Regions from separate parts of the Litoribrevibacter albus genome, predicted to be linked through region 3. Evidence: predicted binding sites of a transcription regulator. Region 3 holds the regulator's gene; each other region holds the start of a gene.

Region 1 (5,041 bases), on a different contig from region 3:
TCGCCTGGAATCATAATGCGTGCTCCTTACGCAATGGGGTTATGAACGGTGACTAACTTAGTGCCGTCCGGAAAGGTCGCTTCCACTTGCACTTCATGAAGCATGGCATCAATTCCGTCCATCACCTCGTCCCGGCTGATCACCTGACGACCTTCATTCATGAGCTGGGCAACGGTCTTACCATCACGAGCGCCTTCCATAATGTACGCAGAGATAAGGGCGATACACTCCGGATAGTTCAATTTGACGCCTCGTTGTCTTCGCTTTTCTGCTAACTCGGCGGCTACAAAAATCAGTAACTTATCTTTTTCTCTGGGTGAGAGTTCCATAACATCCTCGTTGAGTGATCCATAACCATGCAGCTACTACACACCAATCAACCACATATAGTGCAGCCCATGATTTGTTATTAATAAAAACTTCGTTTTTTGTGCGTTTAGTTTAATGCCTTTACATCAATTACTTAGCTGATCAAGTAATCAATAAACCTAAAAATTGAGATCAGGTATTCCAAATTCTCGGCGGACATGCACCACGTTGGTTTACCTCTTCACGTACCCACGCCCAATATTGGGTAAACACTTTTTTAGCCGTTTCCGAACAAGCGCCAAGATAGCGCACGACGGTAATCCCCGGTTTCACAGTCACAGACACCAAAGCGCCTTTGGCCATTTCCTGTAAGAAATCTCGTTGTTCTTCCGTTAATTCAGTTAAGGCATCACAGGTAATCATGAAGCTGCCAAACACCGGCTGACCGGCCAAACCAGCGCGCACGTTCATAATTCCGGAGTTAGCATCAATCAGGTTATTCTCGATATGGATCAGTTTGCCTTGGCGTTTAATAGATAAGAGCTGACGTACTGAGCCTCGTTCAAACCAATCTTCACTGCTCGGCCGCCCCATGCAGACGATATCCCAACCGACAAAGGTCCCATTCTGTTCAAGCTCTACTTCAGTAACTAGCTCACCGTTCGCGCCATCAAAAACAATGGTTTCCTGCGGAAGCCACTCCATTACAGCCTCATCGGCAACGGTGAGATGCACCTTTTGATACTGCTTACGGTCAGTAATGTTGTTGTAGATCTTCCCTGCGGAAGGCGTGGTGACCAAGGCCTGCGCTTTAGGCCCAAGATGAAAACCGATGGTGAGATAATCCCCGGCTACCAAGCCACCCGGCGGGTGTAACAGATAAAGATGGGCACAGACATCGCCCTCTGGATAAAAAGGTCGTTGCACCCGTAATGGTCCAAAGCTGTCTGTTCGTCCCAGCCGTGTTTTTCCATCCAGATACACCAACTCCGCTTGATAGTTCGCCAACCAATGCAAACTAGGGTCAAGCTGGGAATCCGGTAATAGTGCAGCTGTCTTGAGTTGATCGTTCAAACGTCTTCCTTCAATCATTCCGTTTCTAAACGTTATTCTTTAAAGCCTTATTCCTTGAATAACTTATTCTTTGAAACCTTACAGCCAAAACTCTCTGCAAAGTGTTTGCCAGTTAAATACCTAACCAACAAGACAACTTTTAATAATACTTTAGTGCTAGGTTTTCTGCACTCTCTCTGCACTTGGCTTGTGCAAGTTAGCTTTAAATTCAATTAGATACAAAAGCAAGAAAGCCCAGCTTGACCCAATTTAGTGCCGATCAAATTTTATTCGCACCACAAAGCAGCACTAACAAACCAAATAGACAACTTTTTCATTAGTCAAAGTCAGTCTCCATGCGCTTTTGCACAGTATGGCACAGCCGTTGCAAAACCTGCCTCAGCTTTAGGGGACTTTTTACAAGCGCCCAAGACTCACAATCAAAAAGCTTAGGTTGGCTATCCAAAGAAAGGAAAACACCACCAAAGTAGAAAAGGACATTCAGAGGCAACCCATATTATTTCAGCCCGTCCCTTTCATCGCTTTGTTTCCCTTTGGTTTAGCCCAACCTGTTTGGCTCAGGCCCAAGCTTTAACGACTAGAAATCGAATTAAAACCATAACAAGGAATCACGATGAAAAGCATAAAAAGACTCACACAATTCTCTGCTCTGGCGTTGTCGGTATCATTTGGCTCTGCTGTGATGGCGGCTGATGACACCATCAAAGTGGGTGTATTGCACTCGCTTTCGGGCACCATGGCGATCTCTGAAACCACGTTGAAAGACACCGTATTGATGATGATCGAAGAGCAGAACAAAGCTGGCGGTCTTCTTGGTAAGAAACTGGAGCCTGTGGTTGTAGACCCGGCTTCGAACTGGCCTTTATTTGCAGAGAAAGGTCGCGAGCTGCTTTCAAAAGAAAAAGTAGACGTAATCTTCGGTTGCTGGACATCGGTATCTCGTAAGTCAGTGCTTCCAGTCGTTGAAGAGCTGAACGGTTTGATGTTCTACCCGGTTCAGTACGAAGGTGAAGAATCCTCGAAGAACGTGTTCTACACAGGGGCTGCGCCAAACCAACAGGCGATTCCAGCGGTTGATTACCTAATGAGCGAAGAAGGTGGCAGCGTTGAGCGATTCGTTCTTGCAGGCACAGACTACGTTTACCCTCGAACCACAAACAAGATTCTTGAAGCCTATCTGAAAGCCAAAGGCGTGGCTGAAAAAGACATCATGATCAACTACACGCCGTTCGGCCAATCTGACTGGCAAACCATCGTAAGCGACATCAAAAAGTTCGGTGCTGCTGGCAAGAAAACGGCAGTAATCTCAACCATTAACGGTGATGCAAACGTACCTTTCTACAAAGAATTGGGTAACCAAGGCGTATCAGCTGAAGACATTCCGGTGATTGCGTTCTCGGTAGGTGAAGAAGAACTGTCTGGTATCGACACCAGCCCATTGGTTGGTCACCTGGCGGCTTGGAACTACTTCCAAAGTGCTGAAAGCGAAGCCAACGAAGAGTTCATCGAGAAGTGGAAGAAACACGTCGGCAATGCTGAGCGCGTAACCAATGACCCAATGGAAGCCACGTACATCGGCTTCAAAATGTGGGCAAAAGCGGTTGAAATTGCAGGTACAGAAGACGTGGACGCAGTGCGCGAAGCCATGTACGGCATCACAGTACCTAACCTGACCGGCGGCACAGCCGTAATGAACACCAACCACCACCTTACCAAACCGGTATTGATCGGTGAAATCCAGGACGACGGTCAATTTGAAATCGTTTGGCAAACCAAGAAAGGCGTGATCGGTGATGCCTGGACTGACCACTTGCCAAGCAGTGCCAAGGTGGTTGCAGATTGGACCGCTCCAATCAACTGTGGTAACTACAACATCGAAACCAGCGTATGTTCTGGTCAGAACTACGAATAATCGATCGTTAATCACTTTGATGATTCAGGCCGAAACGGACTTGGCCTGAATCATCCTTAAAAGCATTCCCTCTGAACTCTTAATATACCCATTCCTTGGGTAGGGGTATTTTTGGTTCTGAGATCATGAATTGAACGAATCTTTGGAATACATCATGACCAGGTTCAAACTCATTTTCGCGTTGTTCACATCGCTTCTCCTGGCAAGCATAAGCTACGGCTCGCCCACATCCTTACAATCTCAATTTGAAGGGCTTAAATCTAAAAAAGCCAACGACCGTATTGAAGCGGTTCAAGCCATTGCCTCCACCGGAGACGCACAAGCTTCAACCGTGCTGAACCAAATGTTGGACGGCAAACTTTATTACGTTAAAGCCACTGGCCAATTTGTTTACATTGAAAAAGGCGAAGGTAAGCAATACACCGCCTACAGTGCTCTAACGAATGAAATCATTGGCGATTTCAAGAAAAGCAAACTTCAAAAAATCAAAGTAAATAACAAGATTCGTGGTGAAATTCGAAACGCACTTGCTGGCTTACAACTGAATGCCAAAGATGAAGACACTCGGCTGACTGCCGTTCGCAATCTCAGAGATGCGTTAGAAAGCGAGTTATTACCAACACTTACAGCAAAGCTGGACACAGAAACCTCTCCCGATGTGTTAGAAGCAATTACCACGACCATTGCTGCCATTCAACTCAAACACGGTGACTTATCAACACAAACCTCCGCTGCTAAACAACTGGAAAGCAGTGACGATCCTAAAGTACTCGTTTTACTTAACCAAACTAAAACCAGTGCCAAGGATAAAACCTTAATCGCCACTATCGACAAATCCATTGAAGCCATTGAATCCCGGCAAGAGTTATATGGCGTGGCGGAGAACCTGTTCTTCGGTTTGAGCCTTGGTTCGGTATTGCTGCTAGCAGCGATTGGTTTAGCCATTACTTTCGGTGTAATGGGTGTAATCAACATGGCTCATGGCGAAATGATGATGCTTGGCGCCTATACCACCTTCGGCATTCAGTGGTTGTTTCCAAACCTCATCGATTACTCCTTATTCATCGCCATTCCAGCTGCCTTTTTGGTATCGGGTTTGGTGGGCATTCTGATCGAGCGCACGGTGATTCGTCACCTGTACGGTCGTCCATTGGAAACCCTGTTAGCCACCTTCGGTATTAGTTTAATTCTGCAACAAGCCATTCGTACCTTGGTGTCTCCACTCAACCAAAGTGTTGAAAACCCAAGTTGGATGAGTGGCTCGCTGGAAATCACTGAATCCTTCGCGCTGACCTACAACCGCCTCTACATCATCATCTTCAGTGTGATCATCTTCTTTGCTCTGATGATGCTATTGAAGAAGAGCTTATTCGGTCTGCAAATGCGCGCAGTAACTCAAAACCGCGCGATGGCGAACTCCATGGGTATCCGTTCGAGCTGGGTTGATGCATTAACCTTCGGTTTAGGTTCGGGCGTAGCCGGTATCGCCGGTGTGGCGCTGTCTCAAATCACCAACGTAGGGCCAAACCTGGGTCAGAACTACATCATTGATTCCTTCATGGTCGTGGTGTTCGGTGGTGTGGGTAACCTGTGGGGCACCTTGGTTGCGGCCATGGGCTTGGGCGTGGTCAACAAACTGATCGAGCCTTGGGCCGGAGCCGTGATCGCTAAGATCATCGTATTGGTATTCATCATTCTATTCATTCAGCGTCGCCCGCGTGGTCTGTTCGCGCTGAAAGGCCGAGC
Region 2 (5,041 bases), on a different contig from region 3:
GACACCCTGACCAGCAGAGAAATTACCACTGACGTTCGCGGCATATAAGTCACCAAACTCTACACGAGACTGCTTAAAGCCCACAGTACCTGCGTTAGCAATATTATGACCTGTCACATCCAGATCTGTTTGAGCCCCTTTCAGACCCGTTAAGCCAACTCCAAAAGACATATCGTTATCCTCTCTAGCTTCACTCATCGGACGCACCGACAAGCCATAAAATCCGTTACTCTTTCTCTACACCCAGCCCAGGCAATACCCTGTTTTGGTACTACTCAGTTCTGGTACTATTCTGTCTTGGCACTACTCTGCTCTGGTGAAAAACATCACCACAAACTGTTATTCAGAAATCTCTCTCACTTGAGACAACGGAATCTGGCCAATACCCGCTACATTCAGTAATGTGTTTCCATCATCTAATGTGACGCTATTAACTCGGGCCGAGCCATACACCACAAAACTTTCAGACTTCTCATTCACCACACCGGTCGCCGTAAACTTGTATTTGCCGGCCGGCAAAGTATTTCCTTCAGCGTCTTTACCATCCCATAGCACTGAGTTTTCACCAGGCAACGCACCAGTCATTGGGATCTGAGCCACCAACTGCCCTGCATCATCAGTAATACTGAACATCACATTGGTCGCACCATCAGAAACATCAACGGTTGCTGGAATCGTACCCTCACCAGACCAGTACACTTCATTGTTCGGCACAACCACCTGGCGCCCTACCAAAGCAGAAGCCTGAAGCGCTTGGCTGGATTTATAATCACTCAATAAAGAATCCACACTTGAGTTCAGATTATCGATCCCTTCCACCGAGCTGAACTGAGCCAACTCAGCAATAAAATCGCCGTTATCCTGTGGGTCCAATGGGTTCTGGTTGTTTAACTGAGCAACCAACAACTCCAGAAAGGCATCCTGACCCAAATCATTTTTGGACGAGGTACTATTCGTGTTTTGCGTTCTGTACGCCGATAACGCATCGGTTTGGGTTGAAGAATTAATATCATTCATTGTGATTCACCTTTTGTTACTCTGAGCCCTGATGTCTATAGTTACAGGCTCCAGGCGGTTTAACTTACTGACCCAAAGTCAGAACTTGTTGCATCATAGTTTTAGCCGTATTCATGATGTCTACGTTGGTCTGGTAGGAGCGCGACGCAGAAATCATGTTGGCCATTTCTTCAACCACATTCACATTGGGGTAGTAAACGTAGCCTTTGTCATCAGCCATTGGATGGTCCGGGTTGTAACGAGCTTCGAGCGGAGCATCACTTTCCACGACACCCAATACCGACACACCATTACCAATGTCTTCATTGACGTTAACATTGTCACTGGCATACCCCATCTCTTGTTTGTGGAGTTGAGAGAACACCACATGACGGGCACGATAGGTCTCATCAATACTGCTGCTAACAGCCTCAGCGTTTGCGATATTACTGGCGGTAGTATTCAGGCGTAAGCTCTGAGCCATCATGCCTGTTCCGGCAATATCAAATACGTTTCCTAATGACATACGCTACTCCTTACTCGCCTTTAATCGCGCCCGACAGGCCTTTGAATTTGCTGTTTAAGAATTGGAAGGTTGCTTGGTAACGCATGGCATTTTGCATGTACTCAGTGTGCTCAACCTGAGTCTCAACGGTATTGCCGTCGATTGCCGGTTGATGCGGATTACGGAACTTCAACCCTTCATCCGGGCTCAATAAGCCATCGATGTGCTGGTCGTCCGTTTTATCCAGTTTCACTGATGACAGCTTATCGCTCTCTGCATTCAGGATGGCTCGAAAATCAATGTCTCTTGATTTAAACCCCGGCGTGTCTGCATTTGCCAAGTTATTAGCAATGATTTCAGCTCGTTGAACACGAACCCCAAGTGCCGAAGGATGAATCCCCAATGCATTGTCGAATGATATTGCCATGCTGCCGCCCTCAAACTGCAATTCTTAAACTTTCCATTTAACAAACAATTACCGTGCCAAAAATATAAATCCTTTATTTTCAATAACTTAATTATTTTTCAGCAATTTTAGGACGGCAAAAGAGGCAAGGCGGCAATATGAGATTTATAAAAAGCAGGAAGCAGAAAGCAGAAAGCAGGAAGCAGGAAGCAGGAAGCAGGAAGCAGGAAGCAGGAAGCAGGAAGCAGGAAGCAGGAAGCAGGAAGCAGGAAGCAGGAAGCAGGAAGCAGGAAGCAGGAAGCAGGAAGCAGGAAGCAGGAAGCAGGAAGCAGGAAGCAGGAAGCAGGAAGCAGGAAGCAGGAAGCAGGAAGCAGGAAGCAGGAAGCAGGAAGCAGGAAGCAGGAAGCAGGAAGCAGGAAGCAGGAAGCAGGAAGCAGGAAGCAGGAAGCAGGAAGCAGGAAGCAGGAAGCAGGAAGCAGGAAGCAGGAAGCAGGAAGCAGGAAGCAGGAAGCAGGAAGCAGGATAAAGTTAGTTGCGTAGAAACTCTACGCAACCCTCTATTTACATTAATTAATACAGCTACTTTAACTTATAGATCAGACCAGGGCGGCACTGGATCATCTCATAGATGTGATTCAACCCGGTCAGAGATTCTGTCGCCCCAATCACCAAATACCCATTAGGATTAAGCTGGCGTCCCAGACGAGTTAAAATATCCTGCTTTTGTTCTGCCGAGAAATAAATCAACACATTCCGGCAGAAAATAATATCGAACTTACCCAGACTGGCATACGAACTTAACAAGTTAAGCGAACGAAAATCGACCCGGGATTTGATATCCCGATTAACTGTCCAGGAAGCATCCGGGTTTTCGGTGAAATACCGCTTTTGAAGATCCGCATCTAAGCCACGAGCAAGAGCCAATTTTTCATAACTGCCACGTTTCGCCTGCTCCAGAATCTCAGAAGACAAATCCGTCGCGAGGATTTGAGCTTGATTCACCCGCTTCCCCGGATTGGTACGATTGTACTCATCCACCATCATACTCATGGAGTAAGGTTCCTGCCCTGAAGAGCACGCCGCCGACCAAATGCGAAGGCTACTTTTCTTTTGAGAAACAAACTCAGGAAAAATGATTTCTTTCAAAATACGATAGGGATGCTTATCTCTAAACCATAAGGTCTCATTCGTTGTCATTGCATCAATGACACGCTCTTTAAGTCGACCGTTAAACTTAACCTTAGAAAGTAAATCTTTTAAATCATGCAAATCAGCTTCTTGCATGATCTTTCTTAGACGGCTAGCAACCAAGTATTGTTTATTGTCACCCAGCACAATGCCGGACTCATTTTCAAGAAACTGCCTGAACTGATCAAAGTCGTTCTTTTCAAAACGTATTGAGCCAGATATTGACATCCACTACCTCAGAAACAAAGAAAAAGGGAGAGTCTACTCTCCCCCTTTATACACAGGATTGTAATCACCTTTAAGCACATTAACGGCTTTAGAGGCCAAGCTATCAGGACTGAACTTCGCCATAAAGTCGTCTGCGCCGACTTTTTCAACCATCGCATGATTGAACACCCCACTGAGCGATGTGTGCAACATAATGTGCAACTCACTCATATTAGGGTCAGCTTTCACCGCTGACGTTAAGGTGTAACCATCCATTTCGGGCATTTCAATATCCGAAATCATCATGATGTACTTATCTGCCGGATTGATCCCTTGCTCAACCAGAGCTTTCAAGTGCTCAAGGGCTTCAGCCCCGTTCTTAAATAATGTCGTCTCTAAACCTACGGACTCCATACATTTTTGAACCTGCTTACGAGCAACGGAGGAATCGTCCACAATCAGAATGTGGCCTAGATCTTCATCGTCTTCCTGAGGAATCTCTTCAAGAATTTCATCACTGATAGCATCACCAGAAGGTACCACCTCAGCAATTACTTTCTCCACATCAATGATTTCGACCAATTTACCATCCAACTCGGTAACCGCCGTCAGATAGCTTTCTTTACCCGTACCTGATGGAGGCGGATGAATCGATTCCCAGTTAGTGTTCACGATGCGCTCAACAGAGCTCACCAGGAATCCCTGAACCGTACGGTTATATTCCGAAATAATAACAAAACTGTTTTCGACATTTGGCAAGGGAGCTGCGCCAGTTGCCATACTCAAATCGAGAATAGGAATCGTCCCACCGCGAATATGAGCAACTCCTCTGACAACAGGGTTTAACTTCGGCATCATTGTTAACTTAGGGCACTGAAGCACTTCCTTAACCTTGAATACATTAATGCCATAAACCTGGGATGTACCCAATTTAAATAACAGCAATTCCAGACGGTTCTGACCAACCATCTGAGTTCTGGAATTTACTGTGTCTAATACACCGGCCATTAATTTAATTCTCCCAATAAGAATCGAACGGCTTAATCATAGTAAGCATACCCCAAAAGCTATGAAACTAAACGATTATGTTCATTCATCGCTATCGGCAGTCTGGTTCGATTCTTGAAATTTAATGTACAAAAGAAACATTTAACATCGAGTTTTTTGTACTTACCCGGTAAAGATGCCCCTCATTTTATAAGATTCACACCTCAACCGTGGCATAAGGCTTGCTTGGTTAAACATAACAAAAACAAAGCGGCAAAAAGATGACACTTGGTATAACTATGCTTCACAAACTACTTGTAATAAAGTCTAGCCGATTCCTGGAAAAGGCAAAGCAAATTACAGGCGCATCGTGTGCGATGGTCTTACTTTCTCTCTCGACATCGACATTAGCCGCCGGCACAGTGGGCTATCAGACACAAGACGTTCAGGTTATCCCGGAGTTAATGGTGAACTTCATTACTAACGAGATGACAACAGCAGGCATTAACACCACAGATCTCGACTTTTACCCACAAAAAATCAGCCAACGCTTGAAATTACCGAACTGTAAAGCGCCTCTAGATTTCTACAAAGAAGGGTCAAAAACCAGCTTTTATGGCCGCAACACCATTAAGGTGAGTTGCGCCACACCCAACTGGAGCTTTTACAGCAGTGTCACGGTTAAAGCCTATGGGCAAGTATTAACCGCCGCCTCTCCTATTTCGAAAGATGAAATCATTACTCAGGAACAC
Region 3 (5,041 bases):
GTCTGCAATGAGTTGCTCGATGGCTTTGAGCGCGTTTTCTTCGTCTTTTCCGTCGGCGGTAATGCTAAGTTCGGTACCACACGAAGCCGCTAACATCATGACGGCCATGATGCTCTTTCCGTTCGCGGATTGTTGGTCTTTTTTGATGGTGATATCAGAAGAAAAACTGGTTGCAGTGTTAACCAATTTCGCCGCAGCACGTGCATGAAGTCCTAGTTTGTTGATCAGGGTTACTTCTATTTGCTGCATCGAAACGTTCATCCTTATGTTGTAATTACGCAGAATTCTAACACCAAATGATGATAATCTATTTGACCTAGATGTTGGAAATTTTTTTTGGTTTTTATTTGTACGATCAAGAAGTTAGAGTTGGGTGTGTTTTAGGTGAACCTCAGAATAGATATCTGAGAAATGTTTGGTGAGTTGTTCTGCAATGTATACCGAGCGGTGACAGCCGCCTGTACAACCGATAGATACCGTAATGTAAGCGCGCCCGGACTTTTGATATTGTGGTGTCCAGCGCTCAATAAACTGGGTAATGTCGTTTAGCATCTGATGAGTGCTGTCTTGTTTGTCGAGGAATTCGGCAATTTCTTTGTCTTTACCGGTGAAGTTTCTCAACGTAGGTTCCCAGTAAGGATTGGGTAAGCAACGTACGTCAAAGAGTAAGTCACTGTCCGTTGGAACGCCATATTTAAATCCAAACGACTGAATCAGTAGCGATACTTCATTTTGTTTATGTGTGGCAACGCGGGTTCGCATTAAACTGCGTAGGTCGTGTACCGATAGGGTAGATGTATCTACGACTAAATCAGCGTTATTTAATAAAGGCGCTAATACGGTTCGTTCCAGTTTGATTGCATCTCTTAAAGAGCATTGTTCAGAACTTAACGGGTGCTTTCGGCGTGAGGCGTTGTAGCGCTTGACGATGGTGTCTTCGTCGCTGTCTAAAAAGATGATCTGATACTGGATGTTCTTTTGCTTTAGCGTTTTGAGCGTATTTGTCAGTTGGTCAGGAGAGCCATCGAAGTTTCGTATGTCGACGCTGATCGCTGTTTTTTCAAAGTCTGGAGAAACGGAAATCGTATCAAGTAAGTGAAGAAGAAGAGGTTCAGGTAAGTTATCGACACAATAAAAACCGCAGTCCTCAAGCGCATGAAGCGCGGAACTCTTACCGGAGCCGGAACGACCACTTACAAATACTAATTTCATGGGTTCTCCTTAGTGCTCCGATGTATGAGGCATTTATTAGTATAGTCAGATATCAACTGGTGATTACTTGAAACAGTTCTTCGTTTGAACTTGTGGCTCTCAGTTTGTCCCGAAACTCCGGGTGACTGAATTTCCCTGCAATGGTCGCCAGAATATCCAGGTGATCATCGTTTGCCTCTTGTGGGACAACAAGAGCAAAAATGATATCTACTTTTTGTTTGTCTAAAGAGTCGAAATCGATAGGGCTTTCAAGAACGAGAAGTACACCGGTTGGCTTTTCACAGGAAGGAAGTCTGCAATGGGGGATTCCAATGCCGTCTCCGAGTCCGGTACTGCCCAGTCGTTCTCTTTCAATTAAGGCATCAAAGATCTCATGCGCTGAAGGACCGGGGATGTGCTCTGAAAGAATACTGGATAGTTCTTCGATTGTGCGTTTCTTGCTCTGACAGGAAGCGCACCGTAAGGTGCGCTCTTTGGATAGTATGCTTGATAAATCCATTAATGTTGCTCGTCAATAATTCTTTTAACGAAGCTACATGTTTAAACGTTTCGATGTTTACTTAGGTTAGCGAGACTGAGATTTCTCTTTGTGTTTAATCAACTGACGATCTAGTTTATCTGTTAGTGCGTCAATCGCTGCATAAAGATCGTCGTGCTCAGCGTTAGCAAACACTTCACCACCGGTTACATGTAACTTGGCTTCTGCCAATTGTCTTTGTTTTTCAATACTCAGTGTAACTTGAACATTTGTTATCTGGTCATAGTGTCGCTCAAGTCGGTCTAATTTGGAAGTGACATAATCGCGAATGTTGGTAGTAATATCTAGGTGGTGGCCACTGATGTTCACTTGCATATAGGACTCCTTAAATTTGTATGCTGTGGTCCAAAAGATTCCAGCTACGTTTGTAATTGCTGGAGGAGGTCTGCGCCTCCTTCATCTTTAATATAGTCCTAGCATGGATCGAATACAATGACCTGTATCAATTCGCTTCTCTCGAACAAAACTATTTTTAAACCAATCGTTTACGTTCATTCGATGGTGGGATGTTCATTGCCTCCCGATACTTGGCAATGGTTCTTCTTGCAACTTTAATCCCTTGCTCACCCAGCAATGTGGCGATTTTGTTATCGCTGAGCGGTTTTTTAGGGTTTTCGGCAGCAACAAGTTTCTTAATAATTGCACGGATAGCGGTCGAGGAACATTCACCGCCCGATGACGTACTTACATGACTTGAGAAGAAGTATTTAAGCTCAAAAATACCTCGAGGCGTATGTATGTATTTTTGCGTAGTCACACGGGAAATGGTGGATTCATGCATTTCGACAGCTTCGGCAATATCATGCAGAACCAAAGGCTTCATTGCTTCATCACCATAGTCCAGGAACCCTCGTTGGTGCTCCATGATTTTGGTTGCAACCTTAAGAAGAGTTTCGTTACGGCTTTGGAGGCTTTTTAAAAACCACTTTGCTTCTTGCATGTGATCTTTAAGGAAGGTGTTGTCTGCACTGGAATCAGCTCGTCGAATAAGAGACGCATAACTTGGGTTGATGCGAATTTTAGGCGTGATTTCTGGGTTGAGATCAACTCGCCAACGTCCATTTACTTTTTGAACAATCACATCCGGGACAACGTAATCCGGCGTCTGTTGATTGATTTGTTCACCAGGACGAGGGTGAAGAGTTTGAATCAAACTGATAATTTCTTTAAGCACATCTTCTTTGATGCGGCCTTTTCGCATGATTCCGGCAAAATCTTTATTGCCTAACAATTCCAGATAGCGAAGGACAACAATTTTTGCTTCTGACAAGTAAGGAGTGTCAGCAGGCATTTGATTAAGTTGCACTTGTAAGCATTCTTGTAGGCTTCGTGCGCCTGTGCCTACCGGGTCAAAGCGTTGAATTAGGTGAAGAACGGCTTCAACTTCTTCAGTATCAATACGGTTTTCATCGTCTTCAGCAAAGTTTAATTCTTTGTTGGCGCTTTCACAGATGTCTTCAATCGGGGTGTGAAGATAACCATCGTCGTCGATGCCGTCGATGATATTTTCAGCGATGATTTTATCGGCGTCGGTCATTGGCGTTAGGTTTAACTGCCAATTAAGGTGATCCTGTAGCGTTTCTGTTACAGAATTCCGGGATTCAAAATCAAAGTCGTCATCGTCTGACGGCGCCGATGCCTGCGTTGGCGTGTGTTGATAAATATCATCCCAGCCGGTGTCGATGGTGAGGTCTTCTGGAATGTCATTATTCCATTCACTGTCGGTTTCCGAGGCTTCGTGAGCTGACGTTTTAAATTCGTCCTGGCTGTACTCTTCATGACTGGAACCGTCAAGATCACTGGAAAAGTCATGTGATTCTGAATTGGAGGAATTGTCCGACGGATCATTATCCAATGGCTTTTCGGCCATCTGGTCTTCAATGGAAGGTGCAGAGGCTTGTTCAAACTCTTCTTCCACTTCCAGCATTGGGTTGTTTTCCAATGCGTGTTGAATTTCCTGTTGTAAGTCTAAAGTAGAAAGTTGTAACAGTCTGATTGCCTGTTGCAACTGGGGCGTCATAGTTAGGGATTGCCCCATTTTGAGCTGAAGCGATGTCTTCATAAATTACAACGTATCCTTATGCTTTCACTCAGCGTGCGCGGTTGGTACTTATTGATGATCTACCGAAAACCGCACAAGCAATTTTTTTGCCACTAGCAACCAAGTATAAACCAAAATAATCCCGAAAGTGTTGATTTGTGTATCTGGTTGTCTGGCTAAATTAGGCCGTTAATTAAATATTAAAATTCTCGCCTAAGTAAATGTCTTTCACTTTCTGGTTGTTCAGGACGTCTTCGCTTTGCCCTTCTGCAATGATGTGTCCTTCCCCAACGATATAAGCCTTATCACAAATCCCTAAGGTTTCTCGTACGTTGTGGTCGGTGATGAGTACGCCAATACCAAGTCCCTTGAGATGGTTGATGATTCCTTGAATGTCGTTGACGGAAATTGGATCAACACCCGCAAAGGGTTCGTCGAGAAGGATGAATTTGGGATCAGTGGCCAGAGCGCGAGCTATTTCCGCGCGCCTGCGTTCACCACCGGATAAGCTCATGCCTAATGAATCTCGGATGTGGGTGATGTGGAATTCCTGAAGAAGGTATTCCAGTTTTTCTTTTTTCTCGTTTTCGGACAGGTCGGTTCGAAGTTCGAGGATACCGTAGATATTCTCAGAGACGGTCAGCTTTCGGAAGATCGAGGCTTCCTGAGGAAGGTAGCCTAAGCCAACTTTTGCTCGCCCATGCATCGGAAAGTGGGTGATGTCTTTGCCATCAATAGTTACTTTGCCCTGATCCGCCTGAACCAAACCGACAATCATATAAAAACAGGTGGTTTTACCCGCGCCATTGGGTCCGAGTAAGCCAACAACTTCACCACTTTTTACCGACAGTGAAACATCTTTAATGATCTTGCGTTTGTTGTAGCTTTTAGCAAGATGACTGGCTTCGAGACAACTCATAGTTTACTTATCCTGATTTTTCGGAACTGTCCTGATTAAATGGAACGAGCCAAGTTTGTTCTGCTCCATTGGCCCTATTGTTGTGGCTTAGGATCAGTAGAAGGTGAAGCGGATTTGTCGCTTTTCTTTTCTGGCGGATGGAAAATGAAACGAACCCGACTGTCCGAACTGTTTTCGCTCTTGGTTGCATTCAGCTCCCCTGTTTTAAGCGAATAGGTGATCTTTTCGCTGGAGAGTTTGTCTTCACCTTTAAATACTTTTCCGTTGCCGGTAACTTCCGCTAATTGGTCGGCAATCTTAAGGTCTAAAGTGTTACCCTCGATGTGGGTTG

Evidence for each region. The regulator sigma-54, encoded in region 3, starts transcription at its own class of promoters, with help from an activator protein. The targets are predictions, from matches to a motif close to TGGCACNNNNNTTGCTNT.
Region 1: urtA (urea ABC transporter substrate-binding protein) is a predicted target of sigma-54. The motif match lies at 1,737-1,754, and genes of this name have one in related genera.
Region 2: flgB (flagellar basal body rod protein FlgB) is a predicted target of sigma-54. The motif match lies at 1,970-1,987, and genes of this name have one in related genera.

Annotation. Positions count from the first base shown of each region.
Region 1 is NZ_BSNM01000016.1:196,050-201,090, forward strand. Features, by position in the region: gene QQL66_RS15700 (urease subunit beta) at 1-14, opposite strand, end outside; gene ureA (urease subunit gamma) at 27-329, opposite strand; gene QQL66_RS15710 (urease accessory protein UreD) at 502-1,401, opposite strand; gene urtA (urea ABC transporter substrate-binding protein) at 1,997-3,295, shown strand; gene urtB (urea ABC transporter permease subunit UrtB) at 3,450-5,041, shown strand, end outside.
Region 2 is NZ_BSNM01000015.1:258,608-263,648, reverse strand. Features, by position in the region: gene QQL66_RS13630 (flagellar hook protein FlgE) at 1-171, opposite strand, end outside; gene QQL66_RS13625 (flagellar hook assembly protein FlgD) at 340-1,017, opposite strand; gene flgC (flagellar basal body rod protein FlgC) at 1,082-1,522, opposite strand; gene flgB (flagellar basal body rod protein FlgB) at 1,533-1,928, opposite strand; gene QQL66_RS13610 (hypothetical protein) at 2,066-2,590, shown strand; gene QQL66_RS13605 (CheR family methyltransferase) at 2,487-3,323, opposite strand; gene QQL66_RS13600 (chemotaxis protein CheV) at 3,357-4,310, opposite strand; gene flgA (flagellar basal body P-ring formation chaperone FlgA) at 4,589-5,041, shown strand, end outside.
Region 3 is NZ_BSNM01000011.1:434,422-439,462, reverse strand. Features, by position in the region: gene QQL66_RS09050 (HPr family phosphocarrier protein) at 1-249, opposite strand, end outside; gene rapZ (RNase adapter RapZ) at 364-1,212, opposite strand; gene ptsN (PTS IIA-like nitrogen regulatory protein PtsN) at 1,265-1,711, opposite strand; gene hpf (ribosome hibernation-promoting factor, HPF/YfiA family) at 1,778-2,065, opposite strand; gene QQL66_RS09030 (RNA polymerase factor sigma-54) at 2,223-3,812, opposite strand; gene lptB (LPS export ABC transporter ATP-binding protein) at 3,985-4,710, opposite strand; gene lptA (lipopolysaccharide transport periplasmic protein LptA) at 4,785-5,041, opposite strand, start outside.